4 regions of the Allorhizobium sp. Av2 genome follow, and region 1 is predicted to be linked to each of the others. Evidence: predicted binding sites of a transcription regulator. Region 1 holds the regulator's gene; each other region holds the start of a gene.
What was found. The regulator PhoB, encoded in region 1, activates phosphate uptake and scavenging genes when phosphate is short. The targets are predictions, from matches to a motif close to TGTCATNNANCTGTCAT.
Positions count from the first base shown of each region.

Region 2: the regulator PhoB is predicted to act here: its motif matches at 1,823-1,839, upstream of FS819_RS06920 (esterase-like activity of phytase family protein).
Region 3: the regulator PhoB is predicted to act here: its motif matches at 1,717-1,733, upstream of FS819_RS09635 (BtaA family protein).
Region 4: the regulator PhoB is predicted to act here: its motif matches at 1,447-1,463, upstream of FS819_RS13045 (phospholipase C).

Region 1 is NZ_CP192696.1:133,072-136,207, forward strand. It holds gene FS819_RS00660 (GcrA family cell cycle regulator) at 204-755, shown strand; gene phoB (phosphate regulon transcriptional regulator PhoB) at 860-1,543, opposite strand; gene phoU (phosphate signaling complex protein PhoU) at 1,904-2,611, opposite strand; gene pstB (phosphate ABC transporter ATP-binding protein PstB) at 2,655-3,136, opposite strand, start outside.
Region 2 is NZ_CP192696.1:1,429,807-1,432,942, forward strand. It holds gene glmS (glutamine--fructose-6-phosphate transaminase (isomerizing)) at 1-953, shown strand, start outside; gene FS819_RS06915 (DUF502 domain-containing protein) at 1,082-1,762, shown strand; gene FS819_RS06920 (esterase-like activity of phytase family protein) at 1,943-3,136, shown strand, end outside.
Region 3 is NZ_CP192696.1:2,004,764-2,007,899, reverse strand. It holds gene FS819_RS09640 (class I SAM-dependent methyltransferase) at 1-425, opposite strand, end outside; gene FS819_RS09635 (BtaA family protein) at 422-1,669, opposite strand; gene FS819_RS09630 (serine hydrolase domain-containing protein) at 1,962-3,136, shown strand, end outside.
Region 4 is NZ_CP192696.1:2,744,033-2,747,168, forward strand. It holds gene FS819_RS13035 (methyl-accepting chemotaxis protein) at 1-311, shown strand, start outside; gene FS819_RS13040 (OmpW/AlkL family protein) at 415-1,116, opposite strand; gene FS819_RS13045 (phospholipase C) at 1,537-3,136, shown strand, end outside.

The DNA.
Region 1 (3,136 bases):
TGGGGAAAAGCCTGAAATTCGATTCACGATGATTCGGCGACTCTTGTCACGGAGTCAGGCTCACACTAGGTTAATGACGAATTACTACACTGCATGCGGCGGAAACAGTCACCGACAACACGAGGAAAGTTGGGTTCCGGAACCTTCTGGGACATGGATGATGGATTCCGCGTCAAGCGCGTGCACCAGGCGGAGATTGCGGCATGAACTGGACGGACGAGCGAGTTGAAAGACTCACGAAATTATGGGCCGAAGGCCTGAGCGCAAGTCAGATTGCGACACAGCTTGGCGGCGTCAGCCGGAATGCCGTGATTGGCAAGGTGCATCGGTTGTGCCTTCCGGGCCGCGCCAAGGCAGGCGGTCCTACTGCCACGCCAGCGCGCACACCCAAGCGGCCAGCACCGTCCACGCCCCGCGCACCGAACTTTGCCGCACGCACGCCTTCGAGCGCGCCGCGTCCAGCCGCGCGCACTGCTGCGGCGACCGCGCTGAACGACGATCTCGACATGGATGTCACCGAGAACATGGCTGTCCTGCCGGTTCTCAACACCACCATCCTGCCAGCCTCGCGCCGTCTGTCGCTGACAGACCTCACCGAGCGGACCTGCAAATGGCCGGTTGGCGACCCGATGACCGATGAGTTTCACTTCTGCGGCTGCGATAGCCAGGATAATTCGCCCTATTGCAAATATCACGCGAAGCTCGCCTACCAGCCGGTAAACGAGCGGCGCCGGGCTGCCGCTAACGCCCGCTGATCTCTGCCCGTGATCTCCGATCGCATGTCATAAAAAAAGCGAGCCGCCCGGCTCGCTTTTTTCGTTCCACTGGGTTTTCGGTCCATAAAAACCGTGCAGCGATCTTATGCTTCCATCGAATAGCCGGCGCCGCGCACCGTGCGGATCACGTCCTGCATATTGGAAAAGTTGAGCGCCTTGCGCAGCCGTCCGACATGGACATCGACCGTGCGCTCGTCCACGTAAATGTCATGGCCCCAGACGCCATCCAGCAGTTGAGAGCGGGAAAACACCCGGCCGGGTGAGGTCATCAGGAATTCCAGCAGCCGGAATTCGGTCGGGCCGAGGCGCACTTCGCGGCTCTTGCGATGGACACGGTGGGTTTCGCGATCAAGCTCGATATCGCCGCAGCGCAGCAGGCTGGACAGAACTTCCGGCTTGGCGCGGCGCAGCATAGCCTTGACACGGGCCATCAGTTCCGGCGTCGAGAAAGGCTTGACGACATAGTCGTCGGCACCGGTGGCAAGTCCACGCACCCGCTCGCTCTCTTCGCCGCGCGCCGTCAGCATGATGATCGGCAGGCGCTCGGTATCGGGCCGCATCCGCAGGCGGCGACATAGCTCAATGCCGGAAACACCCGGCAACATCCAATCGAGGATCAGCAGATCCGGTACCCGTTCCTGCAGGCGAAGCTCGGCTTCGTCTCCCCGCAGAATGGTTTCGACCTCATAGCCTTCAGATTCCAGATTATAACGCAAAAGGACGCTCAGGGCTTCTTCGTCTTCAACGACGGCAATTTTCGGCAGCATTCGATCCCATACCTTCAATGAGAGAGTCTTCCCGCAAGCCCTTCCTTGTCCGCTCTGGCGAAAAAGAACATGGCAATACGAGAATTTCGATGTTTACAGCATGTTTGCGCTTTATGATGGCGCTCTACTGTGACTGGAAGGCTGGCCTGTCGCCACAGGTCGAACCTTCGGGTGAAGCCCCCACCCCATTTGGCGTCAGACGCTGAGCTGTCCGATGCCAATCTCCGTCATGGTTTCATACCGGCAGCCATAGACCATGGCTCCTGGTATGCTTTTCTCTGATATCTCAAGATCTTGACACCTTGAGATATCAGCATGTCAGTCAACGCGAGGATGAGTCACTATCCTCGCACTGTCATCTCAATCGGCGACCCCGAAAGCGGTCGTCGTATCGTCCTTCGGGCGCTCGCCTTCGGGCTGTGCGCCAGTGGCCATGTAATAGATGGTCTCGGCGATATTGGTGGCATGGTCGCCGATACGCTCGATATTCTTGGCGCAGAACAGCAGGTGCGTGCAGGTGGTGATGTTGCGCGGATCTTCCATCATATAGGTCAGCAATTCGCGAAACAGCGAGGTGTAGATCGCATCGATCTCCTCATCGCGGTCGCGGATCGACTTGGCCTTTTCCGCCGAGCGGGTGGTATAGACATCCAAGACTTCCTTGAGCTGGGTCATCGCCAGTTCCGAAAGATGCTCAATGCCACGGGCCAGCTTGCGCGGCACGCCAGTGCCCTGCACCGCCATCACCCGCTTGGCATTGTTTTTGCCGAGATCGCCGACACGCTCCAGATCCGAAGCGATCCTGAGCGCACCGATGATTTCGCGCAGATCGGCGGCCATGGGCTGACGTTTTGCAATGGTGACAATTGCCTTGTCACCCACTTCACGCTCGGCATTGTCCATGATCACGTCGTCGGAGATCACCTTCTGGGCGAGGGCGGCATCGGAATTGACCAGGGCGCGAACGGATTCACCCACCATTTGCTCGGCCAGACCACCCATTTCCGAAATGCGGCGCATCAGATATTTCAGTTCCTCGTCAAAGGCGGTGTAGATATGCGCTGTCATGTTCTGATCCTTTAAAAAGATGCATTTTCAATCAACCGTCGGATCAGCCGAACCGGCCCATGATATAGTCCTGGGTCCGCTGGTCGTCCGGGTTGGTGAACATCTTGTCGGTATCGTTTTCCTCGACCAGCTGGCCGAGATGGAACATCGCCGTGCGTTGGGACACGCGGGCGGCCTGCTGCATCGAATGCGTGACGATGACGATGGTGAAATTGGCCCGCAATTCGTGGATCAGCTCTTCCACCTTGGCCGTTGCAATCGGGTCCAGGGCCGAGCAGGGCTCGTCCATCAGGATGACTTCGGGGCTGACGGCAATGGCGCGGGCAATGCACAGACGTTGCTGCTGACCGCCGGACAGGCCCGTTCCCGGCTCCTGAAGGCGATCCTTTGCTTCGTTCCAAAGACCGGCGCGCTGAAGGCTCTTTTCAACGATCTGGTCCATGTCCGCCTTGTTGCGGGCCAGACCATGGATGCGCGGGCCGTAGGCAATGTTTTCGTAGATCGACTTGGGGAAAGGGTTCGGCT
Region 2 (3,136 bases), 1.3 Mb from region 1:
GGCTGGCGATTTCGGCCTGCGGTACGGCCTATCTGGCGGGTCTGATCGGCAAATACTGGTTCGAGCGCTATGCCCGGCTGCCTGTCGAAATCGATGTCGCATCCGAATTTCGCTACCGGGAAATGCCGCTGTCGCCGGATCAGGCAGCGCTGTTCATTTCGCAATCGGGCGAAACCGCCGATACGCTGGCCTCGCTGCGCTATTGCAAGGAGGCGGGGCTGAAAATCGGCGCGGTCGTCAATGTGCAGGAATCGACCATTGCCCGCGAGGCCGATGCGGTCTTTCCAATTTTGGCCGGGCCGGAGATCGGCGTTGCCTCCACCAAGGCCTTCACCTGCCAGCTCGCCGTCATGGCATCGCTGGCGATAGCTGCCGGTAAGGCGCGGGGCCTGATCGGTGAACAGGAAGAAAAGGAGATGGTGCGGCATCTGTCCGAACTGCCGCGCATCATGAGCCGGGTGGTCAACCTGATCCAGCCGCAGATGGAAAGCCTTTCTCGGGACCTGTCTAAATTTAAGGACGTGCTCTATCTCGGTCGCGGCACCAGCTATCCGCTGGCCTTGGAAGGGGCGCTGAAGCTCAAGGAAATTTCCTATATCCATGCCGAAGGCTATGCCGCAGGTGAGCTGAAGCATGGGCCGATTGCACTGATCGATGAAAACATGCCTGTTATCGTCATCGCTCCGCATGACCGGTTCTTTGAAAAGACCGTCTCCAACATGCAGGAAGTGGCGGCGCGCGGCGGCAGGATTATTTTCATCACTGATGAGAAGGGCGCTGCATCCTCCAGGCTGGAAACCATGGCGACCATCGTTCTGCCCGATGTGGCGGAAATCATCGCGCCCATGGTGTTTTCACTGCCGATCCAGTTGCTCGCCTATCATACGGCGGTGTTCATGGGGACGGATGTCGATCAGCCGCGCAATCTGGCGAAATCCGTCACGGTTGAGTGATCGATTTATCGCCTGCGCACCTTGTCTTGGCGGGCAAGGTGCCGCACACTTTGGCCATACTGCGTCGCTGTGGGCCATCCTTGTTCGGCGTACGGCGAAGCAGGCCATTTCATGAAAAATCGGATCATATGTCGGATAAACCAGAACGAATTTCTTTTGCAAGCCGGCTAAGGACCAATTTCCTGACCGGCATGATTATTTGTGCGCCTTTGGCGATCACCGTCTGGCTGACCTTCACCTTCATCGATTGGGCCGACAGCTGGGTGACGCCCTATATTCCGCAGCGCTACAATCCGGAATATTACTTCAATATCGCCATTCCCGGCACCGGCCTGGTGATCGCGGTGGTCGGCATCACCATGATCGGTTTTCTGGGGCGCAATCTTGTCGGGCGCTCCGTCGTCAATTTCGGGGAATCGATCCTCAGCCGGATGCCGCTGGTTCGCACCCTTTACAAAAGCCTGAAGCAGATTTTTGAAACGGTGCTGAAGGAACAATCCAGCTCCTTCAAAAAGGTCGGGCTGATCGAGTTCCCGGCACCAGGCACCTGGGCCATGGTGTTTGTTGCCACTGAAGTCACTGGCGAAATCGCGGCCCGGCTGAATGAGGAGGGCGAGGAGATGATTGCCGTCTTCATGCCGCCGACCCCGGTTCCGACGGCGGGTTTCCTGATGTTCGTGCCGCGCAGCCGTCTGAAACTGTTGGATATGACGCCGGAGGAGGGCGCCAAGCTGCTGATTTCCGGTGGATTGGTGATGCCAGAGTGGAAGCCGGGCTCTGGCACAATTGCCATGCCGCCCGTCTTGTAAGTTGCAGCGGGAAAAAGGGGCTGTAGGCTTTCGGCAGAATGCCCGTTTCCTGTATGACCTTGTCACGATCCTGTCACGGGAAGCTTCTAATGGCCCTGATGGGGGAGCAGTGATACGGCAGACAATTCCGTATCCCATCAAGGCTGAGCGCTGCCCCGGTTGATGCAAAGGATCGGGATCATGGTATTTTCACGCAAGGCATTGCTTCTGGCTGCAACTGTTCTGGTTTCCTCAGTTGGTGTCGTTCTGGCGGAAGGAACGGTCAGCGCCAATGGGGTGACAATCGCCAACAAGGGACTTGTCGCCATCGGCCGCATTCCGGCCAACGAGCGCGACAAGTTCAAGGAAACCTTCGGCTCCGGTTCCGGCATGGCGGTCGATCTGACGCAATGGAAAAAGCAGGGCGAGACCTATTCCGGTTCGCTTTGGCTCCTGCCGGATCGTGGCTACAATGTCGAAGGCACGACGGATTACAATACCCGCATCAACAAGATTGATTTTACCCTTGCGCCAGCACCGGCAGGAACCACTTTGCCAGCCGACAAGCAGCAGAAGGGCTTTGACGCAAAGCTTGCCGATACGATCCTGCTGACGGACGGCGAGGGCAAGAGCCTGACCGGTCTTGATCCTGAATCCGGCATTCGCGCCGCGACCAAGACATTGCCAGCCTTGCCGCAAGCGACCACGGGCAAGATCTCGCTCGATCCGGAAGCCGTCGTTCTGTTGAAGGACGGCTCGATGATGATCAGCGACGAATACGGTCCCTATATCTATCACTTCTCGGCTGCGGGCAAACTGCTCTCCGCCACCCAGCCGCCAAAGGCTCTGCTGCCGATGCGCAAGGGTGAGCTGAACTTCTCGTCCAACAATGTTGGCGAAGGCGGCAAGAAGCCAGACCCGAAAGACCCAGATAGCGGTCGCCAGAACAACCAGGGCCTGGAAGGCATGTCGCTGACACCGGATGGTAAGTTCCTGATTGCGCTGCTGCAATCTGCAACCCGCCAGGATGGCGGTGATAGCAGCTCCACCCGGATGAATACCCGCGCCCTCGTCTATGATGCAGCCGATATGGATCATCTGAAGCTGGTGCATGAATATGTCGTGCCGCTGCCGACCTTCGACAACAAGGGCAAGGTTGCCGTTGCTGCTCAGAGCGAAATTCTGGCACTGTCGGACAAGACGTTCCTGATGCTGGCGCGTGACAGCAATAACGGCCAGAGCATGAAGGGCGATACCTCGGTTTACCGCAAAATCGACCTGGTCGATCTGTCTGCTGCTACCGATATTGCCAATGGCGCGTTTGACGATGCGAAGCCGGTTGCCCCGAAGGGCGTGGTGGATGCCTCTGTGAAGGTGGCAGCAGTGACGCCGTTC
Region 3 (3,136 bases), 1.9 Mb from region 1:
CAGTCGGGGATCATCGACAGGGCATAGGAAATCAGCACGCGGTCGAAACCGGTCATGGCAAAATCGGCGGCGGTGAACGTCGAGGCATCGGCGATGCGCAGATCTGGCTGGCGGGGGCGACCGCGAAAATTACGCCTGGCCTGCACCAGCATTTCGCTGGAAATGTCCAGACCATAGAGATGCGACATCGGATAGAGCCGCTCGGTGCAGATCAGATTGCGGCCCGTGCCGCAGGCCACTTCCAGTAGGCTGCGATCCTTCGGCAGGTCCAGTCCGACAATGGCTGTGTCGCGCCCAAGCAGGTAATATTTGCGGGTCAGGTCATAGATATGACGCTGGCTGCGATAGACCTGATCCATCTTGCTGGCATGGTGCCGGTCAAGATTCGGGCCGGAATTGTTCCGGCCAATAGGGGCATCGCTCATGCCGTCTTCTCATAGATATGGAAGCCACCGTAAATCGCCGAGCGGTCGAGCGCGTTGAAATGCACGGACAGGTCTTTCAGATAGGACCATTGATCGGCGAGCGCCGGGGAAATCCGGCCTTCGATCACGCTTTTTTCGGCGGCGGTCCGGAAGATGACCCGCGCATCCTTGGCGGCAGTGCGGGTGATTTCGGTCCACAGATCGTTCAACTGTTCGTCGGTCATCCAGTCCTGGGCATCAAGCAGAATGAACCGGTCGACGCTGCCTGCGGGCTTGGTGGAGAGCAATTCGGTATAGCTGGCATGATGGACATTGACGCGATCAACGCTGGTGCGGATCGTGCCGTAGTAATCGGCCCGCAGATAATCCGGCAATGCGCCCTCATGGGATTTGGGATAGCGGCGGGCGAAGGCCTGCCAGGCAAAATAATTATCCCGCAGTGAAAAATGACAGGCGAGCTTCTCCAGCCGACCCTTCAGCACTGGGGCGATGGTACCGGTTTCCGAAACGCTGGCCAGTTCGTCATATTGCTGCGGCGGAATGCCGAGGCCGAACAGCGAGCTTTTGCGATTGGTCAGCCAGCGGATAAAAGGCTTTTCAAACAGCGGCGCGATGCGGGTCTCGAAAAACTGCCGCTGTTCGCGCGGAGTGCGGCACTGGGTGATTTCTTCCAGCTTGACGCCGTGCAGGCGGGCCAGAATATGGGTGGCGGTGATGAAGCGGCCCAAGAGGCCGGTGCGGTAAAAATTGCCGTTGAACACCCGGATGCGGCGGCGTCCGGTCAGGGTGCGGCGGCTCCAGTAGCGCCGCGTGGTGGCGTCCAGATGCGGTGCCACATATTGCTCGACCATGGAGGCATTGCTGCGGGCATTGTCGGTGCCAAGCAGCCGCACCACGGCGGTGTGATCGGGCAAATGCCGGAAAGCGGCCAGCTTCAGCTTGTTGAGGGCGATGTGATGCGGATTGAGATCGACGACGTCGATACTATCAGGCTCGCGCGACAGATAGGCCAGCATGTTGCAGCCACCGGAGCCGATGGTAACGACACGGTGTCCAGCGGCAAGCTGCATGGCCTGCATGTCGACATCCGGGTCTTCCCAGATCTGCGGATAGACCAGGCCGGAAAACAGCAGGCCGAACAACCGCTCCGACAGGCCTTTGCGTGACAGCGCATTGTGTTGAAGCAGCGCCGATTTCAGCTTCTGGTTTTTGCGGAATCCGGCATCTGGAACAAGTTCTGTCATGTGGAGGGTGCCCCGTTCTGAATTTTTTATCGGAATAGTGCCTGTCCAATACAGTTTGATGACGGGGCCTGTTGACCAGTGATGAGACGATGAGCGCCTTCAAAATCCCTCGGTTTTTCAACCGTCACACCCTTTCACGCCTGCCGTAATCATGCTTGCATGTGAACTGCGGGTGGCTGGCTCTAAAACAGAATCACCTTTTCGCTCCAGGTTATTGTTTAAGCATCGGATTTTACGGATATCGGTTCGAAGTTCCCGATCCGCGAGGTCATCCGGCGCGGGAGGAAATCGCATGCATATGCTGATCAGGTTGGCCCAAAGATTGCTGCTTGCTGTCCTGGTGCTTATCGTTGGGGCTGCCGTGTGGCTTTGGCTGGCACCGCCGCAATTGCTGCGGGTTGGCACCGGCTACGCCGCCAAGATCGTTTGCTCCAATGTGTTCATCGCCAAGCGTGATCCGATGGAGGTTCTGGCTGAGGATGTGCAGGCGCCGGGCCATCCGCTGTTGCGTTTCCTGCGGCTGAATGTCGATAGGGATGCAGGCATGGTCACGGCCTATATGTTCGGGGCTTTTGCACCCAGCACGGCCATTGCCCGGCCCGGTCTGGGTTGCGCCAACGTTCCCGATGGAAAAATCGATGCGGCTCGCAAGGTGCATCTGCCGCAGCCGCTTGCGGCTTCGGTAGCCCCGAACCCGAACCCAGCCCCCTGGCCGGATGGAACGGGCGCACCGCACGCCGACCCGGTGCTGGCGGGCATTCTTGCTGATCCAGCCCTGACCGGACCATCGATGCGGGCCACACTGGTGATTCGGGATGGAGAGTTGCTTGGTGAGGCCTATGGTAAGGGTTTTGGCCCCGATACGCCGCTGATCGGCTGGTCGATGACCAAGACTGTCATGGCCATGCTGATTGGCCAGCGGATGGGGGAGGGTGGGCTTGACCTCGACAAGGACCATCTCTTGCCGCAATGGACCGATGGGCGCGCGGCAATCACGCTGCGTCAATTGATGGGCATGGAAAGCGGCCTGCGGTTCAACGAGGATTATGGTGATGTCAGCGATGCAACGCGCATGCTGTTTCTTCAGCCGGATCAGGCGGCATTCGTCGCCTTTCAGCCGCTGGACGCGACGCCCGGGACGCAGTTTCACTATTCGACCGGTACCAGCGTGCTGCTGGCCCGCCTGCTGATGGACAGCTTGCCGCCGGAACAGGCACTGTCTTATCCTCAAACATCCTTGTTCAAGCCGCTCGGCATGGCCAGCGCAGTGCTGGAGGCCGACGAAACCGGCACTTTGGCAGGTGGGTCCTATCTCTATGCCAATGCCCGCGATTGGGCCAAGCTTGCCCAATGCCTGTTGCAGGACGGTGTCTGGCAGGGGCGGCGTCTGTTGCCGGAAGGCTATGTAAAGACCATGGGAACCCCGACAAAGGCATCAGGCGGCACCTATGGACAGGGGCAAATCTG
Region 4 (3,136 bases), 1.2 Mb from region 1:
CCAGCACGGAAGTGGCAAGCGGCGTGAAGCTGGTGGGAACCGCTGGCGATGCCCTGACCCAGATCGGCGGCTTTGTCACCAAAATCGACGATAACATCGATGCCATCGCCAAGGCGGCGGAAGAACAGGCTATAGGCCTTCAGCAGATCAGCAGTTCGGTCAACAGTCTCGACCAGATGACCCAGCAGAATGCCGCCATGGTCGAAGAAACCAATGCCATCAGTCAGACGCTGGCCGACGGCGCCATTTCTCTTGTAACCCTCGTCAACCGCTTCCAGCTACCGACCATGCCCGTGGCCCGGGCAGCGTAAGGGCAAAAAAACCGCAGTCTTGAGTGAGTGCGGCCAAATGAGAGATCGAAACGGAAAATGGCGGCCATGAGAGCCGCCATTTTCCAGTCTCTTCGCCTGCCGATCAGAAGCGGTAGGTAACACCAGCGCCGATCAGCCATGGATCGAGCTTGGCCGTGCCCTTGACCTTGGAACCCCCGACGACCGCCTCGAAATCCGGGCGCAGATAGTATTTCTTGACGTCGAAGTTAACGCCCCATTTGTCGTTGATCATGTAGTCGAAACCGACCTGCACGGCGGCACCGAACGTATTCTTGACATCGAGCTTGGATGCAGAGCCGGACGACGACTGATTGTAGAACATCGTATAGTTGACGCCCGCGCCAATATAGGGCTGGAACTTGCCGAAATCGGTAAAGTGATATTGCAGCGTCACCGTTGGCGGCAGGATCCAGACCTTGCCGAGCTTGCCCAGGCTACCGATCGAGCCACCGGCATTGACGTTGGCCGACGTCGTGCCGAGAATGAGTTCGGCAGCGATATTGCGATTGAAGAAATAACTGAAGTCGACTTCCGGCGTGACGCTGTTGCTGTAGGACAGATCGGAGCCGCCAATGCCATCCACCGAGCCGCCATCATTCGGCACCACCGCCAGCGCACGGGCGCGGACCTGCCAGGGGCTGTAGGGCGTCAACAGCGATTCGGCTTGCGGAGCGCTTGCCGCCGGTGTCAGATCCGCCGCAGAGGCCATCGGCGTCGCCAAGGACAGCGATGCGAAAGCAAGGGGCGCAAGCGCTATCAAGCCAAGGGTGCGGTTCGTTGACATGTCGTCTCTCCTTTATCGATTGATCAGCAGGTCCCCCTGCCGCATTGCAACCTGTTAACGGTGACCGGACACCCACGTCCTTGAGACAAATCAAGAAAAGACAACCTTACGAAAGACCGCCGGTATTCAAGGATTGAGTGTGGCTTCCATGCATCATGTTTTTGATTCCTATCAATTTTCCTTGGTGCAAGAGATGCTCCGACCAGACCCAAAAAGGTCGCTCACAGGCTCGCGCGCAACCGAAATTACGAAGGGTTATTTCTCATCGACGCGTCCTATCACCCACTTGTGAGTGCCTGGACGGCAATTGGAGCGAGCCACGTCATTTTCCGTCACGGAACTGTTAAAAACGCTTCCTATCGTCTTGCCATTCCGCCGATGTCAGCTTCCCCACCGCGGATCCTCGTAAAGGATATGGTCATGCCACTTCACCCTCGGCAGCTAAACATGTGTGCCGGTTCAATTCTCGTGTCTGCGTCTCTCTGTCTCATCCCCACTGCCTCGGCGGCGGCTGAGGTCAATACGGCAACGCCGATCAAGCATCTGGTGGTGATCTTCCAGGAAAACGTCGCCTTCGACCATTATTTCGCGACCTATCCAAAAGCTGCCAATGTCGAGGGTGAGCCTGCCTTTACCGCTGCGCCGCAGACGCCTGCCGATATCGATACGCTGGCCCATGCCGGCCTGCTGGAGGTCAATCCGAACAAGACCAATCCGGGCAATGGCCCTGATGCCACGGCCCCGTTCCGTCTCGATCGCACCCAGGCCGCGACCAATTCGCAGAATCATGGCTACACCGCCGAACAGGCCGCCTATGACAATTTCGCCATGGACCTGTTTCCCGCCAATACCGGGCGCGGCACCAAGGGCGCAGCCGGGGCCTTTGGCACCAAAGGCCAGGTCATGGGCTATTATGACGGCAATACCGTTACGGCGCTGTGGAACTACGCTCAGAACTTTGCCCTGAACGATCGGTCTTTCTCCACCAATTTCGGCCCCTCGACCCCCGGCGCCATCAACCTCGTCTCCGGCCAGACCAATGGTATGACCCTGCCACCGGGTTACACGCTGGAAAAGGACGGCACCTACGCCAAGGGCGAAGTCGTGCCTGATGGCAATGGCGGCTGGACGATGATTTCCGACCTCGACCCCACCGGCGACGTCTGCTCGAAAGGCCAGACGGCCCTGATGACCGGCCGCAATATCGGCGACCTCCTGAACGACAAGGGCCTGACCTGGGGCTTTTTCGAGGGTGGTTTCGACCTGACGCTCAACAATCCCAATGGCACGACCGGTTGCAAGCGCACGACGACATCGGCAATCACCAAGGTCGATGAAGTCGATTACATTCCCCATCACCAACCCTTCCAATATTATCCCTCGACCGCCAATCCCCAGCATATCCGCCCGAGTTCGGTTGCCGCCATCGGCACCAGCCAGGACGGCGGCGCCAACCACCAGTATGACATCAATGATTTCTATGCGGTTCTGAGCAACGGCACTCTGCCCGCCGTCAGTTTCCTGAAGGCCCCCGCCTATCAGGACGGCCATGCCGGCTATTCCGATCCGCTTGATGAGCAGGAATTCGTTGCCAATATCGTCAACAAACTCCAGCAATCGCCGGAGTGGAAAGACACCGCCGTGGTGTTGCTTTATGACGATTCCGACGGCTGGTACGACCACGCCCATAACGTCGTCAATCCGTCCAGCATTCAGGTCAAAGGCTATGATGTGCTGAACGGCACGGCCTGCGGCACCGGAACGCCCTTGCCCGGCGTCAACGGCCAGCCCGTCCAGGGCCGTTGCGGCTATGGCACCCGGCAGCCATTGCTGGTGATCTCGCCTTATGCCAAGCAAAACTATGTCGATCACACCCTGACTGACCAGACCTCGGTCATGCGGTTTATCGAAGATAACTGGATGGCTGGGCAAAGGCTGGGCGGCGGCTCCTTTGATGCCATCGCTGGTTCCCTGAATGGCATGTTCGATTGGTCCCATGCCCGCAGCGATACGCTGATCC